One region of the Streptomyces sp. NBC_00009 genome, then DNA from elsewhere that is predicted to be linked to it. Evidence: riboswitches for the same ligand, from Rfam matches in the RefSeq annotation. Region 1 holds a riboswitch; each other region holds the start of a gene.
The links. Region 1 has a riboswitch for thiamine pyrophosphate ahead of thiC (phosphomethylpyrimidine synthase ThiC). Riboswitches for the same ligand answer to the same signal wherever they lie in the genome.

Region 1 (9,570 bases):
GCTTGTAGGTGGGGATACCCTCCAGCTCGGCACGCAGCTTGGGGCTCGTCTCGCTCACCGCAGTCCTCCTCGCGACCACCATTTCAATACTGCTCACCTTAAGAGGATTCGCGGCAGAGCCCAATGGCCCGGGGCCCCCGACATCCCGGGTGATCGTCCGACACCACCCCTGACGACGGCCGCGGACCTCCCGAAGGCGTACGGAGGAGGGGGAGCGCTCCCTTTCGCGGCGCGCGCCGGTAGCTCGCGCCGTGGCGCGCATCCCCCGTGAAGGTGAGTTGAGACCTACTCGCAACATCGCCGACTTGGCAGGCCCATGCGCGCCGACAAGTGACGTCCTGGCGTCGATGCCCTCAGCATCCTTGTTTTCCAAGGTCATTGGCTCTGTCCGGCCATGCAGAAACGTGCCTGTCAACGCGTGCATATGCACTCACGCCACCCCGCCACATGAGCCCTACTATCGGCTCGCCATGACAGCAGCAGGGAAGCACCAGGTGAGCAGGGCGGAGACCACCCGTCGGGGCACCCGGCAGGTGCGGGCGGGCATCAGAGACGTTGCCGCCGCCGCCGGGGTCTCCATCACGACTGTCTCCGATGCGCTCAACGGTAAGGGCCGGCTCCCGGACGCCACCCGACGCCATGTCCGCGAGGTCGCCGACCGGTTGGGCTATCGCCCCTCCGCGGCGGCCCGAACGCTCCGTACCGGAAAGTCGGGCCTCATCGGCCTGACCGTCACGACCTACGGAGATGAACCTTTCACCTTCACCGAATTCGCGTACTTCGCGGAAATGGCGAGAGCCGCCACCTCGGCGGCGCTGGCCCGCGGGTACGCCTTAGTCATCCTGCCCGCCACCTCACGCCACGACGTGTGGTCGAACGTCGCTCTCGACGGCACCGTCGTCATCGACCCGTCCGACCACGACCCGGTGGTCACCGAACTGGTCCGCCAGGGCCTGCCCGTCGTCTCCGACGGGCGCCCCGCCGGCACCCTCCCCGTCACCGCCTGGGTCGACAACGACCACGAGGCCGCCGTCCTCGGCATCCTCGACCACCTCGCCGCCGCGGGGGCCCGCCGCATCGGACTGCTCACCGGCACGACCACGGACACGTACACCCATCTGTCCACGTCCGCGTACCTGCACTGGTGCGAGCGGATCGGACAGGAACCCGTGTACGAGTCCTATCCCGCGCACGACCCGTGCGCGGGGGCCGTAGCCGCCGACCGGCTCCTGGCCCGCCCCGACCGGCCCGACGCCGTGTACGGACTCTTCGACCCCAACGGCACGGACCTGCTCGCCGCCGCCCGCCGGTACGGCCTGCGCGTCCCCGAGGACCTGCTGCTCGTCTGCTGCAGCGAATCGACCGTCTACGCCACCACGGAACCGCCCATCACGACCCTCTCGCTCAAGCCGCGGCGGATCGGCACCGCGGTCGTCCAGCTCCTGATCGACGCCATCGAAGGGGTTGAATCGGACCAGACGGTCGAGCAGGTGATACCGACGGAACTCATCGTCCGGACCTCGTCCCAGCGCCGTCCGCCCCGCACGACGGTCAGCCCGCCCCGCTCCCCGGGACAGGGCTGAACGACGGCTTCCGGGTGGTCACCCCGAAGACCACCCGGAAAAGCCCGTACCAATTCGGGAGAAAAGCACGGTGAACAGCCGCCCGGATCCGATTCACCACCCCTGGTGCATCACACAGCGCGAGCCGCATTCCTATGATGGGCGCACGACACCGCGGGCCGCTGCGACCAGGCAGTCCGATCGGGTGCAGAGGCGGCGCAATGGTGGTGGAGGGGTCGATGACTCAGGGGGCCGGTCAGGGACCCGAGGTGCGCACGGCGACGCTGCGCGACTTCCGCGTCCCCGCGTACGTCCATGACGTACCGGCGAACGTCCAGGAGCCCGGCCACGACCCCGCTCCGCCCGCCCCTGCCGTGCCCCCGCAGGCGGAGCCGGATCCCGCGTACCAGGAGCCGTCGCTCTCGCAGCCCTCCTACGCGGAGCCTGCGCATCAGGACCCCGCGTTCGACCAGCCCGACGGGTACACGCCCACCCAGCGCGACCTGCCGGTCATCAACCGCGGGGACACGGTCCAGGTACAGATCGACACCGAGCCGGCGCCCCGTCCCACCGATGGCCTCGGCCCGCTGTACGTCGTCGGCGACGTGCACGGCTACCTCGACGAACTGATCGCGGCCCTGTACGAGCAAGGCCTCATCGACGCCGAGGGCAGCTGGTCGGCGGGCACCGCCCGACTCTGGTTCCTCGGCGACTTCACCGACCGCGGGCCCGACGGCATCGGCGTCATCGACCTCGTGATGCGGCTGTCCGCGGAGGCCGCGGCCGCCGGCGGCTACTGCAAGGCCCTCATGGGCAACCACGAACTGCTCCTGCTCGGCGCCAAGCGCTTCGGCGACACCCCGGTCAACTCGGGCGCCGGCACCGCCACTTTCCAGGCGGCCTGGCTGCTCAACGGCGGCCAGAAGTCGGACATGGACCGTCTCCAGGACGTCCATCTGCAGTGGATGTCCCGGCTCGACGCCATCGAGCTGGAGGACGACCACCTCCTGATGCACTCCGACACGACCGCGTACCTCGACTACGGCGACTCGATCGAGGCGGTCAACGACACGGTCCGCGAGACCCTCACGCGTAACGACGCGGACGAGTGCTGGGACCTCTTCCGCAAATTCACCAAGCGCTTCGCGTTCCGTGACGAATCCGGACCCGAAGCCGTGCGCGAGCTCCTCGACGCCTACGGCGGCACGCGCGTCGTCCACGGCCACAGCCCCATCCCGTACCTCCTCGGCGAGGTAGGTACCGAGGACGCGGCGGACGGATCCGAGGACAGCCGCCCGCAGATCGAGGGCCCGCACGTGTACGCGGGCGGGCTCGCGATCGCGATGGACGGCGGAGTGACCATGGCCGGAAAGCTGCTGGTCCAGCAACTCCCCATGGATAGCTAGGCGTTCCCCGGGCAGGCGCACCGAACGGGGGCTCAGTCCGGCCACCGGGCCGAATTCGGGAAACCCCCTGTCACCGCGTGCCGTCACCGCTCTACCATCGGCTTATCCGTAGCAGGCTCCCCTCCGGTTCTGCCCGACGGCTCGTAACCATGCGAGCCCCCAAGCCCTACGGAGCATCGGGGGATGCACATGAACAGCGCTCCGCACCTGCTGAACGAGGACCGCCCCGAGTTCGAGCGGATCCTCGATGAGGCGCTGCGTACCGCACCGGACCGCCCTGATCTCGCCGCAGTGGGGCAGCGGCTCAACCCCGAACAACTGCGCACCATGGCGCTCAACGCCACCGCGCTGATCACGGCCGCCGCAGCGACCGAGTACCAGAACTACGTGAAGGTCCGCGCCGACCTGCGCGCCTCGCCCCGGCCCGTACGTCCGCTGCGCGAAGGAGGAAGCGCGGCGGAGTCCGGCGGCGGAGCGATCGGCCTGGCCGCCACTGTGGGCGAGGTGGCGGAGACCACCGGCGCCGGCGTCATAGCCGTCGTCGCGGTGCTCGCCCCCCTGCTCGCCGGGACGGCTGCCGCGATCTTCCTGCTCGTCGGCTACATCCTGAAGATGCTCGATCCGGAACCGGCGTTCGCCCAGACCCTGTTGACGGCCGGCTGGGTGTTCGGCGCGCTGACGGCGGCGGGGATTCTTGTCGCCGGCGTGGGCCTGCTGCTCACCGCTCTGCGCAACGGCGCGACGTCCTTGCAGGCCGGCGCGCACAGCGAGTCGAACGAGGAGGTGGACCGGGCCAGGGAAGCCTGGTGCCTGGTGCTCCTGGAGCGCGGCATCCTGCCGTTCCTCCGGGAGGCCCTCGCGGAACCACCGCCGGCCCCCGCCAACCGCGGGGGCGGCCCCGGAACCGCGGGCCGCATGCCGCATCTCGGGTACAACAGGCCCGGGTTCAGCAGCCCGGGCACCGACAGCGGCTCCCCTGCGGCCCCGCGCCCGACGTACTCGAGCCCGGACTTCACAAGCCCCGACTTCGGAGGCCCGGACCACCAGCCGGACTAGGGTCTTTCGTTTGGATCAGGCTGGATCAGGGAGCGGGGTCATGGGGGTCCCCCTGCTCGAGCGCAGCCGAGAGCTCGGGGGAGTCGGTGATTGACGGCAACGCCGCAGTTACGCGTGCCAGACCCCGCGAGCCCAGCCCGCTCCAAACAAGAGGCCCTGGGGCCTGCCAGGCCTGGTCCCGGAACACCCTGTCCACCGGCCGCGAAGGGCGACCGGTGGACAGCGCGCGGCGCCTGTGGGCGCGCGGGCGAGGTCAGTCCGCGATCGGCAGATAGACCCGGTTGCCCGCGGCGGCGAACTCCTTGGACTTCTCCGCCATGCCCTCCTCGATCTCGCTCTTGGTACCGCCGTGCTGGCGGCGGATGTCCTGGGAGATCTTCATCGAGCAGAACTTCGGACCGCACATGGAGCAGAAGTGGGCCGTCTTCGCGGGCTCGGCCGGGAGCGTCTCGTCGTGGAACTCCCTTGCCGTGTCCGGGTCGAGGGCCAGATTGAACTGGTCCTCCCAGCGGAACTCGAAGCGCGCGTCGGAGAGGGCGTCGTCCCACTCCTGGGCACCCGGGTGTCCCTTGGCCAGGTCCGCCGCGTGGGCCGCGATCTTGTAGGTGATGACGCCGGTCTTCACGTCGTCACGGTTGGGCAGGCCCAGGTGCTCCTTGGGCGTGACGTAGCAGAGCATCGCCGTGCCCCACCACGCGATCATCGCGGCTCCGATGCCGGAGGTGATGTGGTCGTACGCAGGGGCGATGTCGGTCGTCAGCGGGCCGAGTGTGTAGAAGGGCGCCTCCTCGCACACCTCCTGCTGAAGGTCGATGTTCTCCTTGATCTTGTGCATCGGGACGTGCCCGGGGCCCTCGATCATCGTCTGGACGTTGAAGCTCTTCGCGATCGTGTTGAGCTCCCCGAGCGTCTTCAGCTCGGCGAACTGCGCTTCGTCGTTGGCGTCCGCGATCGAGCCCGGCCGCAGGCCGTCGCCCAGCGAGTACGTGACGTCGTACGCCGCGAGGATCTCGCAGAGCTCCGCGAAATTCTCGTAGAGGAAGCTCTCCTTGTGGTGCGCCAGGCACCAGGCGGCCATGATCGAACCGCCGCGCGAGACGATGCCCGTCTTGCGGTTGGCGGTGAGCGGGACGTACGGCAGCCGCACGCCCGCGTGGACCGTCATGTAGTCCACGCCCTGCTCGGCCTGCTCGATGACCGTGTCCTTGTAGATCTCCCAGGTCAGCTCCTCGGCGCGGCCGTCGACCTTCTCCAGCGCCTGGTAGAGCGGGACCGTGCCGATCGGGACGGGGGAGTTGCGCAGGACCCATTCGCGCGTGGTGTGGATGTTGCGGCCGGTGGAGAGGTCCATGACGGTGTCGGCGCCCCAGCGGGTCGCCCATGTCATCTTCTCCACCTCCTCCTCGATGGACGAAGTGACCGCGGAGTTGCCGATGTTGGCGTTGACCTTCACCAGGAACCGCTTGCCGATGATCATCGGCTCGATCTCCGGGTGGTTGACGTTGGCCGGCAGGACCGCGCGGCCCGCGGCGATCTCCTCGCGGAGGACCTCCGGCTCCACGTTCTCCCGGATGGCCACGTACTCCATCTCGGGCGTGACCTCCCCGCGCCTGGCGTACGCGAGTTGGGTCACCGCCTGGCCGTCACGCCCGCGACGAGGCTGGCGGGGGCGGCCGGGGAAGACCGCGTCGAGGTTGCGCAGACCGCCGCGCGGCGAAGTGTGCTTGATGCCGTCGTCCTCGGGGCGGACCGGGCGGCCCGCATACTCCTCGGTGTCGCCACGGCTGATGATCCAGTTCTCCCGCAGCGGCGCGAGGCCCCTGCGGACGTCGGTGTCGACACTCGGATCGGTGTACGGCCCGGACGTGTCGTAGAGCGTGACCGCCGTGCCGTTGGTGAGGTGCACCTGGCGGACCGGCACCTGGAGGTCGGGGCGTGAGCCCGTGACGTACCCCTTGTGCCAGCCGATGGACTTCCCGGCCTCGCCCGTCTCTGCGGACAGGTTGGAGGCAGGCGTGCGTGCGTCCGATGTGGTCATGAGACCTACTCCCTACGCCGGCATTACCCGGTAACAGGTTCGGCGGTCGACGCAGCGGCTTCCGTCGGGCGATGTTTCATGTGAAACATCGCCGAAGCGGAGGTCAGCGCCCTCTCAGCCCGGTGCTCCGAGCTCCCGCGTGTGCAAAGGTGCCCCCACGCTAGCGTCATTTCTGGCGTGCTGAACAGAGGGCCCCTGCCGTTCTTGCGATGATCGGGCGGTGACCAGCACGCAGCAGCCCCCGCCCCCGCCGCCGCATCCGCCCCATGACCAGGGGGGCGGAGGGCACGGGCACTCCCACAGTCACGGCCCTGCCGCGCCTGTTTCCAAGCATCTGCGCAAGGTCATCGCCGCGGTGCTCATCCCGTTCTCCGTGGCGGTCGTCGTCGGCCTCGTGGTGCTCTGGCCCGGCGGCGCCCCCTCCCATGCCCGTACGGGCGTCGGCTTCGACCGGCAGACCCAGCAGGGCACCGTCACTCGCGTCGACAAGGTCGACTGCAAGTCCGTGAACGCCTCGGGCGAGACCCCCACCGGCGATACATCCACCGCCGAGGGCCAGTCCGCCGAGCAGCAGGCGAAGGGCACATGCGAGAAGGCAACCGTCCGCGTCGACAGCGGCAAGGACACCGGCCGTACGTTCACGGAGATCGTGCAGCCGGACTCACCACGGCAGTTGCACGAGGGCCAGAAGGTGATCGTGGCCTACGCGCCCGACGCGCCCAAGGAACTTCAGTACTCCGTCACCGATGTGAACCGCAGGCTCCCGATGGCACTGCTGGCCGGGATCTTCGCGCTGGCCGTGGTCGTCGTGGGCCGGCTGCGGGGCGTCATGGCGCTCGTCGCGCTGGCGATCAGCTTCATGGTGCTGACCTTCTTCATCCTGCCCGCGATCCTTCAGGGCTCGAATCCGCTGGTGGTGGCGGTGGTCGGGGCGAGCGCCATCATGCTGATCGCGCTCTACCTGTGTCACGGTCTGACGGCCCGGACGTCGGTCGCGGTGCTCGGCACGCTGGTGTCGCTGGTCCTGATCGGTCTGCTCGGCTCGCTGTTCATCGGCTGGGCGGCGCTGACCGGCAACACGGACGACAACACGGGCCTGATCCACGGTCTTTACCCGTCCATCGACATGAGTGGTCTGCTGCTCGCCGGCGTCATCATCGGTTCGCTCGGTGTGCTCGACGATGTGACGGTCACGCAGACGTCGGCGGTGTGGGAGCTGCATCAGGCGGACCCGACGATGGGGCGGCGCGGTCTGTACCGCGCGGGCATCCGGATCGGCCGCGACCACATCGCGTCCGTGGTCAACACGCTTGTGCTGGCGTACGCGGGCGCGGCACTGCCGCTGTTGCTGCTCTTCTCTATCGCGCAGAGCAGTGTGGGCACCGTGGCCAACAGTGAACTGGTGGCCGTGGAGATCGTGCGGACTCTGGTGGGCTCGATCGGGCTGGTCGCCTCGGTGCCGGTGACGACCGCGCTCGCGGCTCTGGTGGTCTCCGCCGACCGACCGGGATCCCCGTCCGCTGCCGCGGCCGGTCCGGCACGCGGAGGAAGGGGCCGGCGTCGGAAGCGCTGAACCCCTGCGAGGGCACCCCGAGGGCGCCGGTCTGCTGAAGCGTTACATCAGTTGATCGTCCGCGGACTCCTGGAGCCCGTCAGCCCGCGCTCTGCTCCTCGGCGAGAATCCGGTCGAGTGCCTCGTCGAGATGCGTCTCGAAGTCGGCGAGTGCCCGCTCCTGGCCGAGCGGGACGAGCTTGTCGGTGCGGTCGAGGAAGGCGACGAGGGGAGCGACGCCCGCCCGGAACAGCGCCTGGTCACCACCCACTTGGAGCCGGATGTGCACCTCGCCCGGCATCTCGCCCGGGCTGCCCGCCAGTTCCACCGGCTCGATGCGCACATCGCCGTCGCCGCAGGGACCGGCCACCCCGTCCACCAGGAGCTCTCTACCGAAGGCCCAGGTCACCGGGGCGTCCCCGGGGAGGTGGAAGGTCAGCCGCACGGCGTAGGGATCAGCGGCGGCATACCGCAACTCCACCGGGATGCGGAACGAGAGTTCCTCGGAGACGAGGAAGCTCATCATGACCTCTGCTTGTACTGCCTGTACCGACTCGCGCATCGCCTACCCCGTCAATTTGCCGTCGATCGGCCGGGAATAGCCTTCCCGGCACCCTTCGCATCTTGCTTAACGTACATGCGGGATCACAAGGAGTGAGTTTTCAGATGCTGATAGAGAAGGCGAGTGTCCCCACGAGTTTCCCGACTTCGTTCTGCAACTGCCGGGCCGCGGACAGCAGACGACCGGCCTGATGAGACGGGAGGGAGACCGCCATCGTCGCCGCGGTGGACCCGACGGTGATGGGAAACGCGGCGCAGACCGTGCCCAACGCGTACTCCTGACGCTCCACGACCGGCTGCATCCGCCCCTGCCCGTTCAGCCGCCGCAGCAGCGCGCGGTCGTCGCGCACCGTGTACGGGGTGATCGAATACGCGGGATAGCGGTCGAGGTGATCGCGTCGGCTCTCGTCGTCGAGCTGGGCGAGGAGGCACTGGCCGATCGCGTGGGCGTGCCCCGTCTCGCGGAAGTCGGCCCATTCGGCGACCGCGGGATTCCCGGGCGTGTCGGCGACGGCCACGACTTCGATCTCGCCCTCGCGGTAGACCGAGAAGTACACCGGGACGCCGATGGCGTCGCGCCAGTGCTGCAGGGCGTCGGTGATCATGCCGCGACGATTCTGCTGCGCTCCGCTGTTACTCAGCCGCTCGGCCGCCGCCCCCAGGACGAAGAGGCCCTTCTCCTTGCGGAGATAGCCCTCGTGGGCGAGCGTGCGCAGCAGGTGGTACGCCGTGGGAAGCGCGAGGCCGGCCTCCCGGGCGAGCTGCTTGGCCGGCGCTCCCTCTACGTGCGACGCGACGGCCTCGAGAAGGCGCATCGCGCGCTGGACGGAACCGATGAGGGTGGGCGGGGCGCCGGCCGGGCTCTCGGGGTGAGCCTCGGCCTGGGCGTCGTCGTAGGTATGCGTGCGACAGCCGTGGGGTGGGGCCACCGCGTGTGCGGACATGGCGTCGGCAGACATGGTGTCGGGGGACGTGATGTCGGCAGACAACGGGGCGGCGGAAAGCGGTTCAGCCGTGGCCAAGGTTCACTCCCGAAGCGCGTGGGGTCCCCCCGCTTCTCGGGAATCACGGGGGTGCGGCCGTCGAGTTCCGGACTCTAGCCCTGGCCACCACTTCGAGAGGGCCGCGCGGGGAAACTTCCCCCGCGCGAGCGAACCGTTGCCCGGTGCTACCAGTCGCTGCGCGAGGACGAGCCCATGATGAACTTCCGTACGACGTAGATGAGTCCACCGACCAGGGCCACGAAGACCAGCACCTTGAAGAGCAGACCGATCACGAAACCCACGACGCTGGCTATCAGCCCGCCGAAGACGACCAGGGCGATGACCGGCACCGCGACCCACTTAACCCACCACGGCATGCCCGCGAAGATCTCTCGCACTGCCATCGTCCTTA
Region 2 (9,570 bases), 1.9 Mb from region 1:
GTACGAAAGCCCTACGGAGGCCAGGCCGCCGGCGACGGGGACATGGCCGCCGACCGGGTTACGGGATGCGGTGTCGGTGCTGCTCACGCGTCAAGGGTGGCACGCGCGCGTGGCCGTCCCGTCAGCGGATCTGGATGGTGATCGTCGACCCCTTCGGGGCCTTGTCACCGCCCTCCACGGACTGCTTCTTCACGGTGTCGCCGAAAATACCGAGCAGACCGCGGTCGTTCTCGACCTCGAAGCCGCGGGCCTCGAGCTTCTGGTGGGCGTCGTCGACGCTCATGCCCACGACGTCGGGGACCTCGACCATGACCGGGCCCTTGGAGATCGTCAGGGTGACCGTGTCCCCCTCGCCGAGCCGCTTGCCCTCGACGGGGGACTGCTGGGCGACGCTGCCCTTGTCCGCGTCCGAGTACGCCCGCTTCGTGGCGATCTCGGCCTTCAGGCCCACGTCCTGCAGGTCGGCGATGGCGTCCTCCTCGGACTCGCCCGTCACGTCCGGGACGTCCACCGCGCTGCCCCTGCTGACCACGAGCGCGATGGCCGAGCCGGCCTTGCGCGTGGTGCCGGACTCCGGGTCCGTGGCGATCACTGCCCCCTTGGGGACGTCCTCGTCGAACTCCTTGGTGACCATGCCGGGCTCCAGGCCCGCGTCCTTCAGCCGGCGCTCGGCCTTGCCGAGGGGCGTGCCCTGGAGGTCGGGGACCTTCACGGTCTCCGGGCCCAGGGACACCGTCAGATCCACCGCCCCGTTGTCCCGGATGCGGGCGCCCACCTCGGGGTCGCTGGCTATCACGGTGCCGCGCTTCACGGTGTCGCTGTACGCACGCTTGACGTGCCCGAGGTCGAGGCCGGCCTCGCCGAGCCGCTCCTTGGCCTGCGTCTGTGTCTTGGCGAGCAGCGGCGGGACCTTCGTGAACTGGCCCGAGTTGATGTACCAGACGCCCGCGCCGAGGCCGAGGGCGAGCAGCACGGCCGCGACGGCCGCGAGCACACCGCGCCGCGGACGACGCCTCCGGGAAGGGGCGGGCGGCGGGGGCGGCGTCTCGAAGCGGCTCGTGCGGTTCAGCTCCGCCTGCGGGTCCTGGTCGTCGGCCGGCAGCGGGAGCTGTACGCCCCTGGTCCGCAGTGCCCGCGGGATCACGCTCGTACGGTCGTCTGAGATGTCACGGTCCCCGAGGTCCTCGGGGCGTGCGGCCGGCGGCACCGCGTCGAGCTGCGCGTCCGTGAGGGCGGCCCTGGCCGCCCTGACCTGGGCGAGCAGCGCCACCGCGTCGTACGGCCTGAGGTCGGGCGTGCGCGCGGTCGCGGACGCGACGAGCTCGTCCAGCTCCGCGGGCAGGCCGGGAACGGACGTGGACGGGGGCGGCACGTCCTCGTTCAGATGCTGGTAGAGGACCTGGGCGGGGGAGTCGCCCGAGTGCGGCTTGGCGCCCGTGAGCATCTCGTAGAGCACCACCCCGCACGCGTACACGTCGACGCGGGGGTCCGCGGTGCCCGACTCGATCTGCTCGGGGGCGAGATAGGAGACGGTGCCGAGGACGGCGCCCGTGGTGTTCGTGACGGTGTCCACGGCCCGTACGAGGCCGAAGTCCGCCACCTTCACGCGGCCGTCGTCCCCTATGAGGACGTTCTCCGGCTTCATGTCGCGGTGCACGAATCCCGCGCGGTGCGCGGCGCCGAGCGCGGCGAGGACCGGCTCCAGGATGTCGAGCGCGGCGCGCGGCCGCAGTGCCCCGCGGTCCCTCAGGACGTCCCGCAGGGTGCAGCCCGCGACGTACTCCATCGCCAGATAGACGTACTGGCCGTCCGCGCCCTGGTCGAAGACCCCGACCACATTCGGGTGGGAGAGCCGGGCGACGGACTTGGCCTCGCGGATGAAACGCTCGACGAACGAGACGTCGGCGGCGAGGGCCGGGTGCATCACTTTGAGCGCGAGCACGCGGTCGAGGCGGGTGTCCACGGCCCTGTAGACCGTGGCCATCCCGCCGACCGCGATGCGTGCGTCGACGCGGTACCGGCCGTCGAGCACCTGCCCGACGAGAGGGTCCTGAAGGGTCGTGTCCACGCAGGTGAGTGTACGAGCCGCCGCCGACACCCGGCTCCGCAGTCGTCCGCAAGCGGCCGTACTGCAGCAGAGCTGTAACCGTGCTGTACGGCCCTCAGAACGCGGGCCGCTCCGGGTCGAGCCTGGCCATCCCGGACACGGGCGAGGAGGCCTCGGCGAAGTGCCTGCGGGGGATACGGCCCGCCCGGAACGCCAGCCGCCCCGCCTCGACCGCGTGCCGCATGCCCTCCGCCATCAGGGTCGGCTCCTGCGCGCGGGTGACCGCCGAGGCGAGCATCACACCGGCGCACCCCAGCTCCATCGCCAGCGCCGCGTCGGACGCCGTCCCGGCACCCGCGTCCAGGATCACCGGCACGCGCGCGTGCTCGGTGATCAGCTGGAAGTTGTGCGGGTTGCGGATACCGAGCCCGGAGCCGATGGGGGAGCCGAGCGGCATGACCGCGGCACAGCCCACGTCCTCCAGCTTCCGCGCGAGCACCGGGTCGTCGTTCGTGTACGGCAGCACGGTGAAGCCGTCGTCGACGAGGATCTCCGCCGCGTCCAGGAGCTCGATCGGGTCGGGCAGCAGGGTGCGCTCGTCCGCGATGACCTCCAGCTTGACCAGGTCGGTGCCGAGCGCCTCGCGCGCGAGGCGGGCGGTCAGGACGGCCTCACCGGCGGTGAAACAGCCCGCCGTGTTCGGCAGCACCTGGATCCCCAGCTTCTCCAGTACGGAGAGCACGGAGCCCTGCACGCTCGCGTCCACACGCCGCATCGCGACGGTCGTCAGCTCCGTGCCGGACGCGACGAGGGAGCGTTCCAGGACATCGAGGCTGGGCGCCCCGCCCGTGCCCATGATCAGCCGGGACGAGAAGGACGTACCGCCGATGACCAAGGAGTCGTCAGCCATGGGTTCAGCCTCCCTGGACCGCGGTGAGGACCTCGACGCGGTCCCCGTCCGTGAGTGCGGTGACGGCCCACTGGGTGCGCGGGACGACGGTTTCGTTGAGTGCGGCGGCGACACCGGACGGCGCGCTGGTCAGCGCGGAGACGAGGGCGTCGAGCGTGGTGCCCGGGGCGACCTGGCGGCCCTCGCCGTTCACGGATACGTGGGTGACGGACACGGTCATACGGACTGCTCCACAGAGACGGGTGCGGGGACGGCGTCGAAGCGCCGCGGGGTGAAGGGGCGGGCCACTTCGGGGAGTTCGCCGGTGGCGAGCGCGTGGGCCATGGAGTCGCCGGTGACCGGCGTGAGCAGCACGCCGTTGCGGTAGTGGCCGGTGGCGAGCAGCAGGCCCGTCAGCGCGGTCGGGCCGAGGATCGGGGCGTTGTCGGGGGAGCAGGGGCGCAGGCCCGCGCGGGTCTCCGTGAGCGGCAGCTCCGTGATGCCGGGCACCAGCTCGTGGGCGTCGCGCAGCAGCTCGTAGACGCCGCCCGCGGTGACCGTCGTGTCCCAGCCGAGCTCCTCACTGGTGGCTCCGACGACGAGCTCGCCGTTGACCCGGGGCACCAGGTAGAGGTTGCCGCCGCGTACGACGGCGCGCACGGTGCGGCTCAGGAACGGCGCGTACGCCTTCGGCACGGTCAGGCGCAGTACCTGCCCCTTCACCGGGCGCACCGGCGGCAGCACGTCGTCCGGGACCCCGGCGAGCCTGCCGCTGAGGCTGCCGCCGGCGAGGACGACCTGGTCCGCGTCGAGCCCGGTGCCGTCGGCGAGGACCACGCCGCGCGCGCCCTCGCGGACGACTGTCAGCCGCTCGGCCCACTGCCGGTGGAACTGCACCCCGGCCAGCTCGCAGGCCGCGACAAGGGCCTTCGCGAGGCGTCTCGGGTCGATCTGGTGGTCACCGTCGACGCGCAGGCCGCCCCGCACGGACGGGGCCAGCATCGGTTCGAGGCGCCGGCACTCACGGCCCGACAGCCACTCCGAGTCCAGGCCCGACTTGTGCTGGAGGGCGTGCAGTTCCCGAAGGTGTGCGCGGTCGTCCGAGTCGAGCGCGACGGCGAGGGTGCCGCACGCGCGGTAGCCGAGGTCGAGCCCGGTGGCCTCGGAGAGCTCGGCCGCGAACGCCGGATAGCGGCGCGCGGACTCCACGTTGAGGCCGAGGAGGGTCTGTTCGGCTTCTCCGTAGTGCAGTTCGGTGACGGCGGCGAGCATCCCGGCCGCCACCTGAGCGGCCCCGCCGCCCGGTTCGGGGTCCACGACCGCGGTGCGCAGCCCGCGCTGCGCGGCCCGCCACGCGGTGACGAGACCGATGATCCCGCCGCCCACGATCAGGACGTCGGAGCCTTCTGAAGTACGCGACATGGGCGTCCAGCCCCTCCCTTCGCCGGCATGACCCGGATCAGGTTCGTACGGTCGGAGGCCGTCCCAGCCTCCCTCTCAGCCCGGTACGTCCGGGCTCCCGCGAGTGCTTTACGGTGACCACCCTAAACCGTCCCCGCGACCCTCAGTAAGGGAGCCCGCCCGCATGGCCCGCTCGCTCGACGGACTCGTACTCGCCCCGGTCGCCGACCAGGCTCCAGGTCAGGTGGGTACGCGGACGCGGTTCACGTACCACGAGGAGGACGGCCGGATCTGGGCCGAGTACGCGGGCGGGGACGTGGTGCGCGGCCACCTCGTGGGCACCCGTGAGGGCGACCGGATCGACTTCAGGTACGTACAGCTGAAGACGGACGCGACGACCTCCTCCGGGCACTGTGTCTCGCTCGTCGTGGACCTTCCCGACGGGCGGGTGCGGCTGGACGAGACGTGGGAGTGGGAGTCGCAGGCGGGCAGCGGGACGAGCGTCGTCGAAGAGGTCCCCGGCGCCTGACGGCGGGAGCGCGGGCGGCCGGAGCGGTCAAACCGGCGGCCGGTGTGGAAGACGTCACGGGACCGGAGTGCCGCGGCCCGCTGACTGACTGAACGTCAGGTGCATATGGTGATCCGGTGAGCGAGCAGACCCAGAACCAGGCACCGGTGCCCCAGGCAGGGCGGCACGTCGTCATCGTCGGCGCCGGGATGGCGGGGGTCCAGACCGCCGTGGCCCTGCGCGAACAGGGCTTCACCGGCGCTGTCACGCTGATCGGCGCTGAACCCCACCAGCCGTACGACCGGCCCCCGCTGTCCAAGGCCGTCCTGCTCGGCAAGGCCGAGGGGTCCGCCTTCGACGTCGACTTCGAAGCACTCGACATCACGCTCGAACTGGGCCGCGAGGTCACCGGCGTACGTCCCGCCGAGCACACCCTCGACACCGCCACCGGACCCGCCCCCTACGACGTCCTCGTCCTCGCGACCGGCGCCGAACCCATCAGGCTGCCCGGTACGGAGGACATCCAGGGCGTCCATCTGCTGCGCACGCTCGACGACGCCGAACGCCTGCGCCCCGTCCTCGCCGCGCAGCGCGACATCGTCGTCGTGGGCGCGGGCTGGATCGGCGCCGAGTTCGCCACCGCGGCCCGCGAGGCCGGATGCGCGGTCACCGTCGTCGAGGCGGCCGAGCGGCCGCTCGCCGGGGCGCTGCCCGAGGAGGTCGCCGCCCCCATGGCCGCCTGGTACGCGGACGCCGGGGCGGAACTGCGCACCCACGCGCGCGTGGAGCACGTCGAACCCGGTGCCGTCCTCCTCGACGACGGCACCCGGGTGCCCGCCGGAGCCGTGGTCGTCGGCATCGGGGCCCGCCCCGCCACCGGCTGGCTCACCGGCTCCGGCATCACGCTCGGCGCCCACAGCGAGGTCGTGGCGGACGACCGCCTGCGCACCTCCGAGCCCGATGTGTACGCGGTCGGTGACTGCTCGTCCTTCCCTTCGGGCCGGTACGGCGAGCGCCTGATGGTCCACCACTGGGACAACGCGCTCCAGGGCCCCCGCACGGTCGCCGCCAACATCATCGGCGAGAGCCCGGCGACGTACGACCCGGTGCCGTACTTCTGGTCGGAGCAGTTCGGTCGCTTCGTGCAGTACGCCGGGCATCACGCGGCAGCCGACACCACCGTGTGGCGCGGCGATCCGCAGGGCGCGTCCTGGAGTGTGTGCTGGCTGCGCGAGAGCCGTCTCGTTGCCGTCCTCGCCGTGGGCCGCCCGCGTGACCTGGCGCAAGGGCGCAAGCTCATCGAGTCGGGCGTCCCGCTGGACCCGCAGGTCATCAGCGACCCGGCCCGTCCCCTGAAGGCCGCCGTCGTGTAACCGCCCCGCGCGGGCGAGGGGCCTTTTGCGCGGCCGCGTTTCCCACTGTCAGTCCGGGATGGCACGCTTGTCCTGTGACCGAGATTGACGCAAAGATCGATGCTCTCGTCCCCGAGTGGCTCACCCTCCCCGACATCGCCGAGCAGTTCGGCGTGGAGGTGACGCGTGTGCGGCAGCTGGTGAAGGAAGGCCAGGTGATCGCCGTACGCCGCGGTGAGAACAGGGCGCTGCACGTGCCCGCCGCCTTCATCGACGGCGACAAGGTCGTCAAGGGCCTCACCGGGACGCTGACCCTGCTCAGGGACGACGGCTTCAACGACGAAGAGATGCTCGAGTGGCTCTTCACCTCCGACCCGACCCTGCCGGGCACCCCCGCGCAGGCGCTGAGCGAGAATCGCGGCACGGAGGTGAAGCGCCGCGCCCAGGCGCTCGCCGTCTGACCTGACAACCGTCCGGCGTGCGGGCCGCGCTCACCGCGGCCCGCGCGCCACCGACCACGGGGGGACTCACCCATGGCCATGGCCGCCACGCAGCGCGCCCAGCTCGCCGACGCCCGGCTGTACCTGTGCACGGATGCCCGCAAGCGCCAGGGCGACCTCCCCGAGTTCCTCGACGCCGTCCTGGCGAACGGCGTGGACATCGTGCAGCTGCGCGACAAGGGCATGGAGGCGGGCGAGGAGCTGGAACACCTGGCCGTCCTCGCCGACGCCGCCGCCCGCCACGGCAAGCTGTTCGCGGTCAACGACCGGGCGGACGTCGCCCACGCCGCCGGCGCCGACGTCCTGCACCTGGGCCAGGGCGACCTGCCGGTCGCGGCCGCCCGCGCCATCCTCGGCGAGGACGTCCTGATCGGCCGCTCCACGCACGCCGACACGGAGGCCGCCGCGGCCGCCGTCCAGGACGGCGTGGACTACTTCTGCACCGGCCCCTGCTGGCCGACCCCCACCAAGCCCGGCCGGTACGCGCCCGGCCTCGACCTGGTGCGTTACACGGCCTCGCTCGGCACGGACCGCCCCTGGTTCGCGATCGGCGGCATCGACGCGGGGAACCTGGACGAGGTGCTCGAAGCGGGCGCCCGCCGCGTCGTCGTCGTCCGCGCCATCACCGAGGCGGACGACCCGGGCGCGGCCGCGGCCGACTTCGCGAAGCGGCTGCGTACGGCCTGACCCGCCCGGCCGCGCTCCGCCAGGACATGTGTCCGCAGGGTGGACGGGGATTAGGGACAGGGCGCTCCCGTGGCTAACCTGCCCATATGGCCCTTGGCACCGCTTCCACCAGGACTGATCGCGCACGCACCGTGCGCGACATGCTCGCGACCGGCAAGACGACCTTCTCGTTCGAGTTCTCGGCGCCGAAGACCCCGAAGGGTGAGCGGAACCTCTGGAACGCGCTGCGCCGGGTCGAGGCGGTCGCGCCCGATTTCGTCTCCGTGACGTACGGGGCCGGCGGTTCCACCCGCGCCGGCACGGTCCGCGAGACGGAGCAGATCGTCGCCGACACGACCCTGACCCCGGTCGCCCACCTCACGGCCGTCGACCACTCCGTGGCCGAGCTGCGCAACATCATCGGCCAGTACGCGGACGCCGGCATCAGGAACATCCTCGCCGTGCGCGGAGACCCGCCCGGCGACCCCATGGCCGACTGGGTCGCGCACCCCGAGGGCCTGGCCTACGCCGCCGAACTGGTCCGGCTCATCAAGGAGTCGGGCGACTTCTGCGTCGGCGTCGCGGCCTTCCCCGCGATGCACCCGCGCTCCGAGGACTGGGACTCCGACGTGCGCCACTTCGTGGACAAGTGCCGGGCGGGCGCGGACTACGCGATCACTCAGATGTTCTTCTACCCGGAGGAGTATCTGCGGCTGCGCGACAAGGTCGCCGCCGCGGGTTGCGACACCCCGGTCATCCCGGAGATCATGCCGGTCACGAGCGTGCGCATGCTGGAGCGGCTGCCGCAGCTCAGCAACGCCACGTTCCCGCCCGCCCTGAAAGAGCGCATCCTCACAGCCAAAGACGATCCGGCGGCTGTACGCTCCATTGGCATCGAGTTCGCGACGGAGTTCTGCGCGAAGCTGCTGGACGAGGGCGTTCCGGGTCTGCACTTCATCACGCTCAACAACTCCACGGCGACACTGGAGATCTACGAGAATCTGGGCCTGCACGACCAGCGGGCCTGACCCGGCCGTATTCCACCAGGGGCGGCGGCCGTACGAGAGGGGCGTACATGGGCTGGACGGTCCTCTACATCGCGTTCGGAATCGTCGCGTTGTGGCTGCTCGGTGAGGTACTGCTCCAGTACAAGGCGCGGCTGCGCTACCGGCTGCTCGCCTTTGTCGGGTTCGTGGGCGTCGTCCTCGGTGTGCTGATCCCGTCGGTGATCGTCATCGGGATCGGCGCCATCACGTTCGCCGTCGGCCAGACGTACGTGACGCTGTCGTTCCGCAGGGGCTTCTCCACGGGCTGGGCGATCGGCGGGAACCCCGGCGCGAGCAAGCGGCGCAAGATCAAGGAGCCCGTCCACCAGGACCCGACCCTCGAGGTCTCCGACCTGGAGTACGAGTCCGCCGCCCCGGACGCCCCGGAACCCGAGTCCGCGGCCGAGGTGACGTCGGTCTACGCGCCGCAGCCGATGCCCGACGACACCGGCCAGTACGGCGTCTACACCCCGGCCGCCGCACAGACGGACTCCGCCGCGCAGGGCTACGCCTACGACGCGTACGCGGGCTACGACCAACAGCAGTACGGCTACGACAACGGCCAGCAGCAGTACGCCGCCTACTCCGACCCGTACATCGGGACGCAGACCTACCCGGCGCAGCCCCAGTACGACGACGCGTACGGCACGGGACAGCAGTACGGCGACCCGTACGCGGCGGGCGGCTACGGCATGGAGACGCCGCCCGGCGGGGTCTGGGTGCCCCAGCAGCGCACCGGCGACGACCAGCACCAGCAGTACGGCGGTGAGCTGCCCCCGGAGCAGCCCTACCCGTACGAGCAGAACGGCCAGGGCGGTTACGACGGCGGCTCCGGCTACAACGAGCAGCAGCAGTACCGCTACTGATCCTGGCGGGCGCCGCCCGTCACTGCGAGCCGCGGAAGTCCGGGCCCTCCACGATCAGCCCGGCCGCCAGCGCGCCCGACATCCCCGCGTGCGGCAGCCCGCCGCCCGGGTGCGACCAGCCGCCGACGGCGAACAGGCCCGGAACGAGCGTGCCGTTCGACGGGTGCAGGAGCCGGCCGGAGGCCGCTGCCAGGGCCGGTGCGGGCACCGAACCGCCGTCCGCGCCCGTCGCGTCGGCGACATCCGACGGGGTGCGGACCTCGTGCCACAGCAGACGGTCGCGCAGCCCGGGGAC
Region 3 (9,570 bases), 1.8 Mb from region 1:
GCCGCCTCCCCGACGATCGTGGCGTCGACCACGTTGTCGAAGCCGAGGAAGCGTGCCACGAACGCGTCGGCCGGGTGCTGCCACACCTCAAGTGGCGTACCGGACTGGGCGATCCGTCCGTCGCGCATCACCACGACGCGGTCGGCGAGCGCGAAGGCCTCGCCCTGGTCGTGCGTCACGGCGAGCACCGTCGTGCCCAACTCGCCGAAGAGTTCCCTGAGTTCGACGACCAGACGCTCCCGCAGCGAGCGGTCGAGCTGGCCGAGCGGCTCGTCGAGCATGAGCAGGCGGGGTCGTGGGGCGAGTGCCCTGGCGAGGGCGACGCGCTGCTGCTCGCCGCCGGACAGCGAGGCCACGGCGCGCCCCTCGGCGCCGGGCAGCCCGACCAACGCCAGCAACTCCCGTACGCGGTCCTGCTGTTCGGAGCGTGCGGCGCCGTGCATCCGCAGCCCGAACGCGACATTGCCGCCCACGGCGCGCTGCGGGAACAGCTGATGGTCCTGGAACATGAGGCCGACGCCCCGCCGGTGCGCGGGCACGCCCGACTGGTCACGGCCGTCGAGGAACACGCGTCCCCCGTCGAGCCCCTGGAGCCCGGCCACGACCCGCAGAAGCGTCGACTTGCCGCTGCCGCTGGGGCCGAGCACGCACACGATCTCGTGCTCGGCGACCTCCAGATCGACCCGGTCGAGCGCAGCGTGCGCCGTTCTGGACGGACCGCCGAACCGCACAGTCGCGTCGTCCAGGGTCAGCAGGGCCATCAGAACTCCCCCGTCGTACGGTCCGTGCGGATGCGTTCGAGCAGCAGCAGCGACACCGCGCACACCACCATGAGAATCGTCGAAAGGGCCATTGCCTGGCCGTAGTTGAGGTCACCGGCGCGGCCGAGGAGCCGCGCCACGGCGACCGGAAGGGTCGGGTGGTCCGGGCGGGCGATGAACACGGTCGCCCCGAACTCGCCGAGCGACACGGCGAACGCGAACCCGGCCGCGATCAGCAGAGCCCTGCGCACCATCGGCAGGTCGACCTCGCGCCAGGCCCGCAGCGGCGAGGCGCCGAGGACGGCGGCGGCCTCGCGCAGCCGCCCGTCGACCGCGCGCAGGACCGGCAGCATGGTGCGGACGACGAAGGGCACCCCGACGAGGGCCTGGGCCAGCGGCACCAGGATCCAGGTGCCGCGCAGGTCGAGGGGCGGCTTGTCCAGGGTGATCAGGAAGCCGAAGCCGACGGTGACGGCGGAGACGCCGAGCGGCAGCATGAGGAGCGCGTCGAAGCCCCGTACGAGACGGCCGGCTCTCCGCGTCAGGGCCGCGGCGGCGAGTCCGCCGATCACGACCGCGATGGCGGTGGCGGCGAGCGCGTACGTGAGGGAGTTCCCGATCGCCTCGATCGGCGGCACCAGGAACACACCGCTGTCGGACGAGGTGAGCGCCTTGTAGTAGGCGAACCCGAAGCCGTCGAGCCCCTCGAAGGACCTCTGGATCAGCACGCCGAGCGGCAGCAGGATCAGCACCGCGACCGTGGCGACCACCCCGGCGAGCAGCGCCCACTGGCCCGCGCCGCGCGGGCGCCGGGCGGTGTGCGCCGCGTCGACGAGGCGCAGCGCGCTCTCCCGCCGGCGCACGCTCCAGGCGTGCACGGCGAGGATGATCCCCACGGCGGCGAACTGCACGATCGTGAGGACGGCCGCCGTGGAGAGGTCGAAGATCTGCGCGGTCTGCCGGTAGATCTCCACCTCAAGAGTGGAGAACGTCGGCCCGCCGAGGATCTGGACCACGCCGAACGACGTGAACGTGAAGAGGAAGACCATCAGCGCGGCGGCCGCGACGGCGGGCCCGAGCGCGGGCAGCGTCACCTTCCGCCAGGCCGTCCAGCGGGAGGCGCCCAGCATCCGGGCGGCCTCCTCCTGCCGCGGGTCGAGCTGCGACCACAGTCCGCCGACGGTGCGCACGACGACGGCGTAGTTGAAGAAGACATGGGCGAGCAGGATCGCCCACACCGTGGTGTCGAGGCGTACGCCCCACAGACCGTCGAGCAGCCCGCCGCGGCCGACCAGCGCCAGGAACGCCGTGCCGACGACGACGGTCGGCAGCACGAACGGCACGGTGACGGCGGCCCTCAGAACCTGCTTGCCCCTGAACTCGAAGCGCGCGAAGACGTACGCGCCGGGGAGCGCGATCAGCAGCGTGAGCACGGTCGAGGCGAACGCCTGCCAGGTCGTGAACCACAGGACGTGCCGGATGTCGGACTGCCCGAGCACGTCGGCGATCCGCCCGAACTGCCAGTGGCCGCCCGCCTTCAGGCCGCGGGAGACGATCGCCGCGACCGGATAGGCGAAGAAGATCGCGAAGAACGCGACGGGCACGGCCATCAGGCCGAGCCGCGCCGCGCTCCCGCTGCGACGACCCTTACGGGGCTCTGCCGGAGGCTTTACCAGGTGCTTTGCCGGGCGCTTGGCCGGGTGCTTGGCCGGGTGCTTGGCCGGGTGCTTGGCCGGGCGCTCGGCCGGAGGTCCTCCGGGGGGCGTTACTTCAGTACGAGTGAGGTCCACGACTTGACCCAGGCGTCACGGTTGTCGGCGATCTTCTTCGGGGCCATGGTCTTCGGGGCGTCGACCTTGACGTCGTACTTCGCGTAGTCGGCGGGCAGGGCCGCGTCCTTCGTCACCGGGTCCACGAACATGTTCAGCGGCATGTCCTGCTGGAACTGCTTCGCGATCAGGAAGTCGAGGAGCGCCTTGCCGCCCTTCTCGTTCTTCGCGTTGCTCAGCAGGCCCGCGAACTCGGTCTGGCGGAAGCAGGTGCCGGTCGCGACCCCGGTCGGGGCGGACTTCGGCTGCGGGTCCGAGTAGATCGCCTCGGCCGGCGGCGACGACGCGTAGGACACGACGAGCGGCCGGTCGCCGCCCGCCTTCCTGCCACCGGCGGAGCCCGAGAACTCCTCGTTGTAGGCCTGCTCCCAGCCGTCGACGACCTTCACGCCGTTGGCCTTGAGCTTCTTCCAGTAGCCCTGCCAGCCGTTGTCCCCGTACTGCGCGGCGCTGCCCAGCAGGAAGCCGAGGCCGGGCGACGACGTCGACACGTTCTCCGTGACCAGCAGGTTCTTGTACGCGGGCTTGGCGAGGTCGTCGAACGAGGCGGGCGGCGTCAGCTTGTGATCGGCGAAGTACTTCTTGTCGTAGTTGACGCAGATGTTGCCGGTGTCGATCGGGGTGACCCGGTGCTTGTCCTTGTCGAGCTGGTACTCGGTCCCCACCTGGTCCAGGCCCTTGGCCTCGTACGGCTGGAAGAGCCCGTTGTCGAGGGCGCGCGACAGGAGCGTGTTGTCGACGCCGAAGAGGACGTCGCCCTGCGGGTTGTCCTTGGACAGGATGGCCTTGTTCACGGCCTCGCCCGCGTCACCGTCCTTCAGGACCGTGACCTTGTAGCCGGAACGCTTCTCGAAGTCCTTGAGCACGCTCTTGGATACGGCCCACGAGTCATGGCTGACAAGGGTGACGGTCTTGGAGTCCGCCGAGTCCTTGCCGGAGCCGGACCCCCCGCACGCGGAGAGCGTGACGAGTCCGAGACCGGCCGCCACGGCGACGGCCGTGGCCTTGATGATCGTGCTCACTTAAGTTCCCTCCTGGGTGACCAGGAAGAGACGCGGCCCTGCCCGGGATCGCGGACGATTCCCGGGCAGGGCGCAACAGCTTGAGTGGCGACCGAACTTCCTACCCAGAATGACCTGGGCAAGGTTCAGAGGGTCTGCGGCCGATGCCGCACTCTCAGCGCTGTGGCGCTCCCCTGTCGGAATATGAAGATGTACGTACGCCAGTCAGGTTACCGCTCGGTGGCGGCGAGCTGACCGCACGCCCCGTCGATCTCCTGGCCACGGGTGTCGCGGACGGTGACCGGCACGCCGTGGGCCGCGATGGCCTCGACGAACGCCTTCTCGTCCTCGGGGCGCGAGGCCGTCCACTTCGAGCCCGGCGTCGGGTTCAGCGGGATCAGGTTGACGTGGACGCGCTTGCCCTTGAGCAGGCGGCCGAGCCGGTCACCGCGCCAGGCCTGGTCGTTGATGTCCCGGATGAGCGCGTACTCGATCGAGATGCGGCGGCCCGACTTCTCGGAGTACTCCCACGCCGCGTCGAGGACCTCGCGGACCTTCCAGCGCGTGTTGACCGGGACGAGGGTGTCGCGCAGGTCGTCGTCGGGGGCGTGCAGCGAGACGGCGAGGCGGCACTTGAGGCCCTCGTCGGCGAACCGGTGCATGGCGGGGACCAGACCGACGGTCGAGACGGTGATCCCGCGCTGCGAGAGACCGACGCCGTCCGGCTCGGGGTCGGTGAGCGCGCGGATGGCGCCGACGACCCGCTTGTAGTTGGCCAGGGGCTCGCCCATGCCCATGAAGACGATGTTGCTCAGGCGCGCCGGGCCGCCCGGGATCTCGCCGTCGCGCAGCGCGCGCATGCCGTCGACGATCTGGTGCACGATCTCGCCCGTCGACAGGTTCCGGTCGAGACCGGCCTGTCCCGTGGCGCAGAACGGGCAGTTCATTCCGCAGCCCGCCTGCGAGCTGATGCACATGGTGACCCGGTCCGGGTAGCGCATCAGTACGGACTCGACGAGCGTGCCGTCGAAGAGCCGCCACAGGGTCTTGCGGGTGGTGTCCTGGTCCGTCGACAGATGCCGGACGACCGTCATCAGCTCCGGAAGCAGCGCCTCCTGCAGCTTGCCGCGCGAGCCGGCGGGGATGTCGGTCCACTCCGCGGGATCGTGCGCGAACCGCGAGAAGTAGTGCTGCGACAGCTGCTTGGCGCGGAACGGCTTCTCACCGATCGCGGCGACGGCCTCCTTCCGCTCGGCGGGCGAGAGGTCGGCGAGGTGCCGCGGCGGCTTCTTGGCTCCGCGCGGGGCAACGAAAGTGAGTTCTCCGGGCTTAGGCATAACCCTTCCAGTGTCGCAGACATACGACAACGGGCCCGCCGCCCTGTGGACAACGAGCCCGTCACCTGAAACCGCGCAGGTCAGCCGGGATTTGCGGGTCGGTCAGCCGACGCCGACAAAGATCACCAGGAGCAGCCAGACCACCGGCGCCGTCGGGAGCAGCGAGTCGAGGCGGTCCATGATCCCGCCGTGCCCGGGGAGGAGCGTGCCCATGTCCTTGATCCCGAGGTCGCGCTTGATCATCGACTCGCCGAGGTCGCCGAGCGTGGCGCTGGCCGCGACCGCGAGCCCGAGCAGCAGGCCCTGCCACCAGGCACCGTCGTCGATCAGGAACTGCATGCACAGCGCGCCGGCGGCCATCGCGAACGTCACCGCGCCGACCAGGCCCTCGCGGGTCTTGCCGGGGCTGATGCGCGGGGCGAGCTTGTGCTTGCCGAAACGCCAGCCGATCGCGTACGCGCCGGTGTCGCTGACGACCGTGAGCAGCAGGAACGTCAGGACGCGCTGCGGCCCGTCGTCCGCGGTGAGCATCAGCGCCACGAAGGTCGCGAGGAACGGTACGTAGAACGCGGCGAAGACACCGGCCGTGACGTCCCTGAGGTAGCCCTCGGGGGGCTCCGTCATGCGCCAGACCAGGACCGCGAGCGCGGTGAGCGCCATCGCCACCCAGGCGCCCTCGGTGCCGCGGACGTATCCGGCGACGACCATCGCCGCTCCGCCGATCGCGAGCGGCACGAGGGGCGCCTTGATGCCCTTGCGCTCCTCGAGCCGCGAGGTGAGCTCCCAGAGGCCGACGACGACGGCCACCGCTATCACGCCGATGAACACGGCCTTGACGATGAAGAGCGACGCGACGATCACCGCGCCGAGCCCCACCCCGACTCCTATGGCTGCCCCAAGGTCACGGCCCGCGCTCTTCTTCGGCGGTGCGGGGGCGGGCTGTGCGGCGCTTGGCATGGGCTCCTGCCGGCTCTCGTGCTGCGCCTCGTGCGGCGTCACATACGGCGTCTGATGCTGTGTCGGATGCTGCGGTTCGTGCTGTGCCCCGCGCGGCTGCTCGTACTGAGAGTTCCCGCGCGGCTGCTCGTGCCGGGGCCCGTGAGGGTGCTCGTGCTGCGTCCCGCCCGGCGACTCGTCGCGGAACAGGGGACCGCTCGGCCGAGCAGCCCCCCGATCGTCGTCCTGGTCACGACCACCGGCAGGCACGTCGGGCATTTCGGGCACGATGGGCATGGGCCGAGTCTCCTCAACCGCATGCTGTTCGTACGCGGGACCCGCCGGGGAAGCCCCCTGGGAAGGCCCCTGGTCGGGCGGCCCCCAGTACCCGGCTCCGGTCGGCGCTCCCCAGGAAGAGTCGTTCACGGATTCCTCAGACCTCGAGCAGCTCGGCTTCCTTGTGCTTGAGCAGCTCGTCCACCTGGGCGACGTACTTCGCGGTGGTGTCGTCGAGCTCCTTCTCGGCCCGGCGGCCCTCGTCCTCGCCGACCTCGCCGTCCTTGACCAGCTTGTCGATCGTCTCCTTGGCCTTGCGGCGGATGGAGCGGATCGAGATCTTGGAGTCCTCGGCCTTGGTCTTGGCGACCTTGATGTACTCCTTGCGGCGGTCCTGGGTCAGCTCAGGGAACGTCACACGGATGATGTTGCCGTCGTTGCTCGGGTTGACGCCGAGGTCGGAGTCGCGGATCGCCTGCTCGATGTTGCGCAGCGCGCTCTTGTCGAACGGGGTCACCACGGCCATCCGCGGCTCGGGCACGGAGAACGAGGCCAACTGGTTGATCGGGGTCAGCGCGCCGTAGTAGTCCGCCACGATCTTGTTGAACATCGCCGGGTGCGCACGGCCGGTGCGGATCGCGGCGAAGTCCTCCTTGGCGACCACGACGGCCTTCTCCATCTTCTCCTCGGCCTCGAGGAGGGTCTCTTCGATCACCACTTGCTCCTGCGTGTCTTGAGTGAGGCCCGGCATGCGCCCAGGGCGGCCGGCTGCGTCGTGTGTCTTTCCTGCACGGTGTCCGACCGGCAGGACATTGTCCATCCCCTGGCGGGGGGGGGTCGTGTCAGGCCCGCGTTCCGTGGTCGCCCACGAGCGTGCCGATCTTCTCACCCTTGACCGCTCGCGCGATATTGCCCTCGGCGAGCAGTTCGAAGACAAGGATGGGCAGCTTGTTGTCGCGGCACAGGGTGATCGCGGTCATGTCGGCGACCTTGAGGTCGCGGGTGATGACCTCGCCGTAGCTGAGCGCGTCGAACTTCACGGCCTCGGGGTTGGTCTTCGGGTCGGAGTCGTAGACCCCGTCCACCCCGTTCTTGCCCATGAGCAGCGCCTCGGCGTCGATCTCCAGGGCGCGCTGGGCGGCGGTCGTGTCGGTGGAGAAGTACGGCATGCCCATACCGGCGCCGAAGATGACGACGCGGCCCTTCTCCAGGTGGCGCACGGCGCGCAGCGGGATGTACGGCTCGGCGACCTGCCCCATGGTGATGGCGGTCTGCACGCGGCTGTCGATGCCCTCCTTCTCCAGGAAGTCCTGGAGCGCGAGGCAGTTCATGACGGTGCCGAGCATGCCCATGTAGTCGGAGCGGGCCCGGTCCATGCCGCGCTGCTGGAGCTCGGCGCCGCGGAAGAAGTTGCCGCCGCCGATGACGACGGCGATCTGCGCGCCGTCGCGCACGACGGCCGCGATCTCACGGGCGATCTTGTGCACCACGTCGGGGTCGACGCCCAGACCCCCGCCACCGGCGAACGCCTCGCCGGACAGCTTCAGCAAAAAGCGCCCCGCGCCTTTGCCGTCGTCGCTCTTGTCGCCCTTGTCGGCCTTGGTGGTGGTCATGGTGATCTCGCCTCTTTACTTGGCACACATACAAAGAAGGCCATTGCCGGTGGGGTGTTGTTCGCATCCCATACTCGGCAATGGCCTCCTCGTCACATCTGCGGTCGCCCGACGCGCACGCGCGTGGCGGCGTACGCGGGAGACTGCTGTCGACCCTACTGGGATCTCGTCGACCCTAGCGGTGTCTTCCGGCTGTCGCGGTACGGACTCAGATGCCGACCTTGATGCGCGAGAAGCGCTTCAGGGTGACACCGGCCTCGTCCAGGACCTTCTGCACGGACTTCTTGTTGTCCAGCGCGTACGGCTGGCCGAGGAGCGTGGCCTCCTTGAAGAAGCCGTTGACGCGACCCTCGACGATCTTCGGGAGCGCGGCCTCGGGCTTGCCCTCGGCGCGCGTGGTCTCCTCGGCGACGCGACGCTCGGACTCGACGACCTCGGCCGGGACGTCCTCGCGGGAGAGGTACTTCGGCGCGAAGGCGGCGATGTGCTGCGCGATGCCCTTGGCGAGGTCGGCGTCGGCCTTGTCCAGCTCGACCAGAACACCGATCTGCGGGGGCAGGTCGGGCATGGTGCGGTGCATGTACGCGGTGACGTAGGCGCCGGAGAACTGCGCGAAGCGGTCGAGGACGATCTTCTCGCCGAGGTTGGCGTTGGCCTCGTCGACGTACGCCTGGACGGTCTTGCCGGGCTCGATCTCGGACGCGAGGAGCGCCGCGATGTCGGCCGGGTTCGTCTTGGCGGCGTGGGCGGCGAGGGAGTTCGCGACGGCCTGGAACTTCTCACCCTTGGCGACGAAGTCCGTCTCGCACTTCAGCTCGAGGATGACACCGGAGGTGTTGTCGTCGGCGATGAGGGAGACGACAGCGCCGTTCTCGGCGGAGCGGCCCTCGCGCTTGGCGACGCCCTTCTGGCCCTTGATGCGCAGGGCCTCGACGGCCTTGTCGACGCTGCCGTCGGCCTCGTCGAGCGCCTTCTTGCAGTCCATCATGCCGGCGCCCGTGAGCTCGCGGAGCTTCTTGACGTCAGCGGCGGTGTAGTTCGCCATGATCCTGAAATTCTCTCTCGAAGTCTGAAAGATCTACGGGTGAACGGCGGGGGCCGACTCGGCCCCCGCCGTCAACTACCGAACCGGTGAGGTTCAGGCCTGCTCGGCGTCCGCGGCCGGAGCCTCGGCGACAACCTCGGTGGCGACCTCGGCCTCGGCGTCGGCGACCTTCTCCGTCTCGGCGGAGGTCTGGACCTCAGCCTCGGCGGCCGGCTGCTCGTCGGCCTTCTTCTCACCCTCGAGCAGGTCGCGCTCCCACTCGGCGAGCGGCTCGCCGGCGGCCTTCTCGCCCGGCTTCTGGTCGCCGGTGGCGGCACCGGAACGGGCGATGAGGCCCTCGGCGACGGCGTCGGCGATCACGCGGGTGAGCAGGGTGACGGAGCGGATCGCGTCGTCGTTGCCCGGGATCTTGTAGTCGACCTCGTCGGGGTCGCAGTTGGTGTCGAGGATCGCGACGACCGGGATGTTGAGCTTCCGGGCCTCACCGACCGCGATGTGCTCCTTCTTGGTGTCCACGATCCAGACGGCGCTGGGCACCTTGGACATCTCGCGGATACCGCCGAGGGTCTTCTCCAGCTTGGCCTTCTCGCGGGAGAGGACGAGCAGCTCCTTCTTGGTGAGGCCGGACGCGGCCACATCCTCGAAGTCGATCTGCTCAAGCTCCTTGAGGCGCTGCAGACGCTTGTAGACGGTCGAGAAGTTGGTGAGCATGCCGCCCAGCCAGCGCTGGTTGACGTAGGGCATGCCGACGCGGGTCGCCTGCTCGGCGATC

Region 2: linked by a shared signal. The riboswitch ahead of thiO (glycine oxidase ThiO) and the one ahead of thiC (phosphomethylpyrimidine synthase ThiC) in region 1 are both predicted to bind thiamine pyrophosphate.
Region 3: linked by a shared signal. The riboswitch ahead of OHA58_RS09500 (thiamine ABC transporter substrate binding subunit) and the one ahead of thiC (phosphomethylpyrimidine synthase ThiC) in region 1 are both predicted to bind thiamine pyrophosphate.

Annotation. Positions count from the first base shown of each region.
Region 1 is NZ_CP108312.1:3,988,846-3,998,415, reverse strand. Features, by position in the region: gene hisC (histidinol-phosphate transaminase) at 1-58, opposite strand, end outside; gene OHA58_RS18035 (LacI family DNA-binding transcriptional regulator) at 471-1,583, shown strand; gene OHA58_RS18030 (metallophosphoesterase family protein) at 1,787-2,968, shown strand; gene OHA58_RS18025 (hypothetical protein) at 3,152-4,024, shown strand; gene thiC (phosphomethylpyrimidine synthase ThiC) at 4,278-6,062, opposite strand; TPP riboswitch at 6,055-6,211, opposite strand; gene OHA58_RS18015 (YibE/F family protein) at 6,283-7,635, shown strand; gene OHA58_RS18010 (SsgA family sporulation/cell division regulator) at 7,715-8,176, opposite strand; gene OHA58_RS18005 (IclR family transcriptional regulator) at 8,277-8,990, opposite strand; gene OHA58_RS18000 (DUF5326 family protein) at 9,344-9,556, opposite strand.
Region 2 is NZ_CP108312.1:5,886,366-5,895,935, forward strand. Features, by position in the region: gene OHA58_RS26550 (deoxyribonuclease IV) at 1-87, opposite strand, end outside; gene pknB (Stk1 family PASTA domain-containing Ser/Thr kinase) at 122-2,068, opposite strand; gene OHA58_RS26560 (thiazole synthase) at 2,163-2,957, opposite strand; gene thiS (sulfur carrier protein ThiS) at 2,962-3,177, opposite strand; gene thiO (glycine oxidase ThiO) at 3,174-4,358, opposite strand; TPP riboswitch at 4,356-4,469, opposite strand; gene OHA58_RS26575 (hypothetical protein) at 4,522-4,866, shown strand; gene OHA58_RS26580 (NAD(P)/FAD-dependent oxidoreductase) at 4,983-6,218, shown strand; gene OHA58_RS26585 (Rv2175c family DNA-binding protein) at 6,293-6,658, shown strand; gene thiE (thiamine phosphate synthase) at 6,737-7,384, shown strand; gene metF (methylenetetrahydrofolate reductase [NAD(P)H]) at 7,471-8,391, shown strand; gene OHA58_RS26600 (hypothetical protein) at 8,439-9,275, shown strand; gene OHA58_RS26605 (phytoene desaturase family protein) at 9,295-9,570, opposite strand, start outside.
Region 3 is NZ_CP108312.1:2,148,707-2,158,276, forward strand. Features, by position in the region: gene OHA58_RS09490 (ABC transporter ATP-binding protein) at 1-761, opposite strand, end outside; gene OHA58_RS09495 (ABC transporter permease) at 761-2,371, opposite strand; gene OHA58_RS09500 (thiamine ABC transporter substrate binding subunit) at 2,527-3,612, opposite strand; TPP riboswitch at 3,692-3,797, opposite strand; gene rlmN (23S rRNA (adenine(2503)-C(2))-methyltransferase RlmN) at 3,822-4,928, opposite strand; gene OHA58_RS09510 (phosphatidate cytidylyltransferase) at 5,031-6,290, opposite strand; gene frr (ribosome recycling factor) at 6,298-6,855, opposite strand; gene pyrH (UMP kinase) at 6,983-7,753, opposite strand; gene tsf (translation elongation factor Ts) at 7,962-8,798, opposite strand; gene rpsB (30S ribosomal protein S2) at 8,892-9,570, opposite strand, start outside.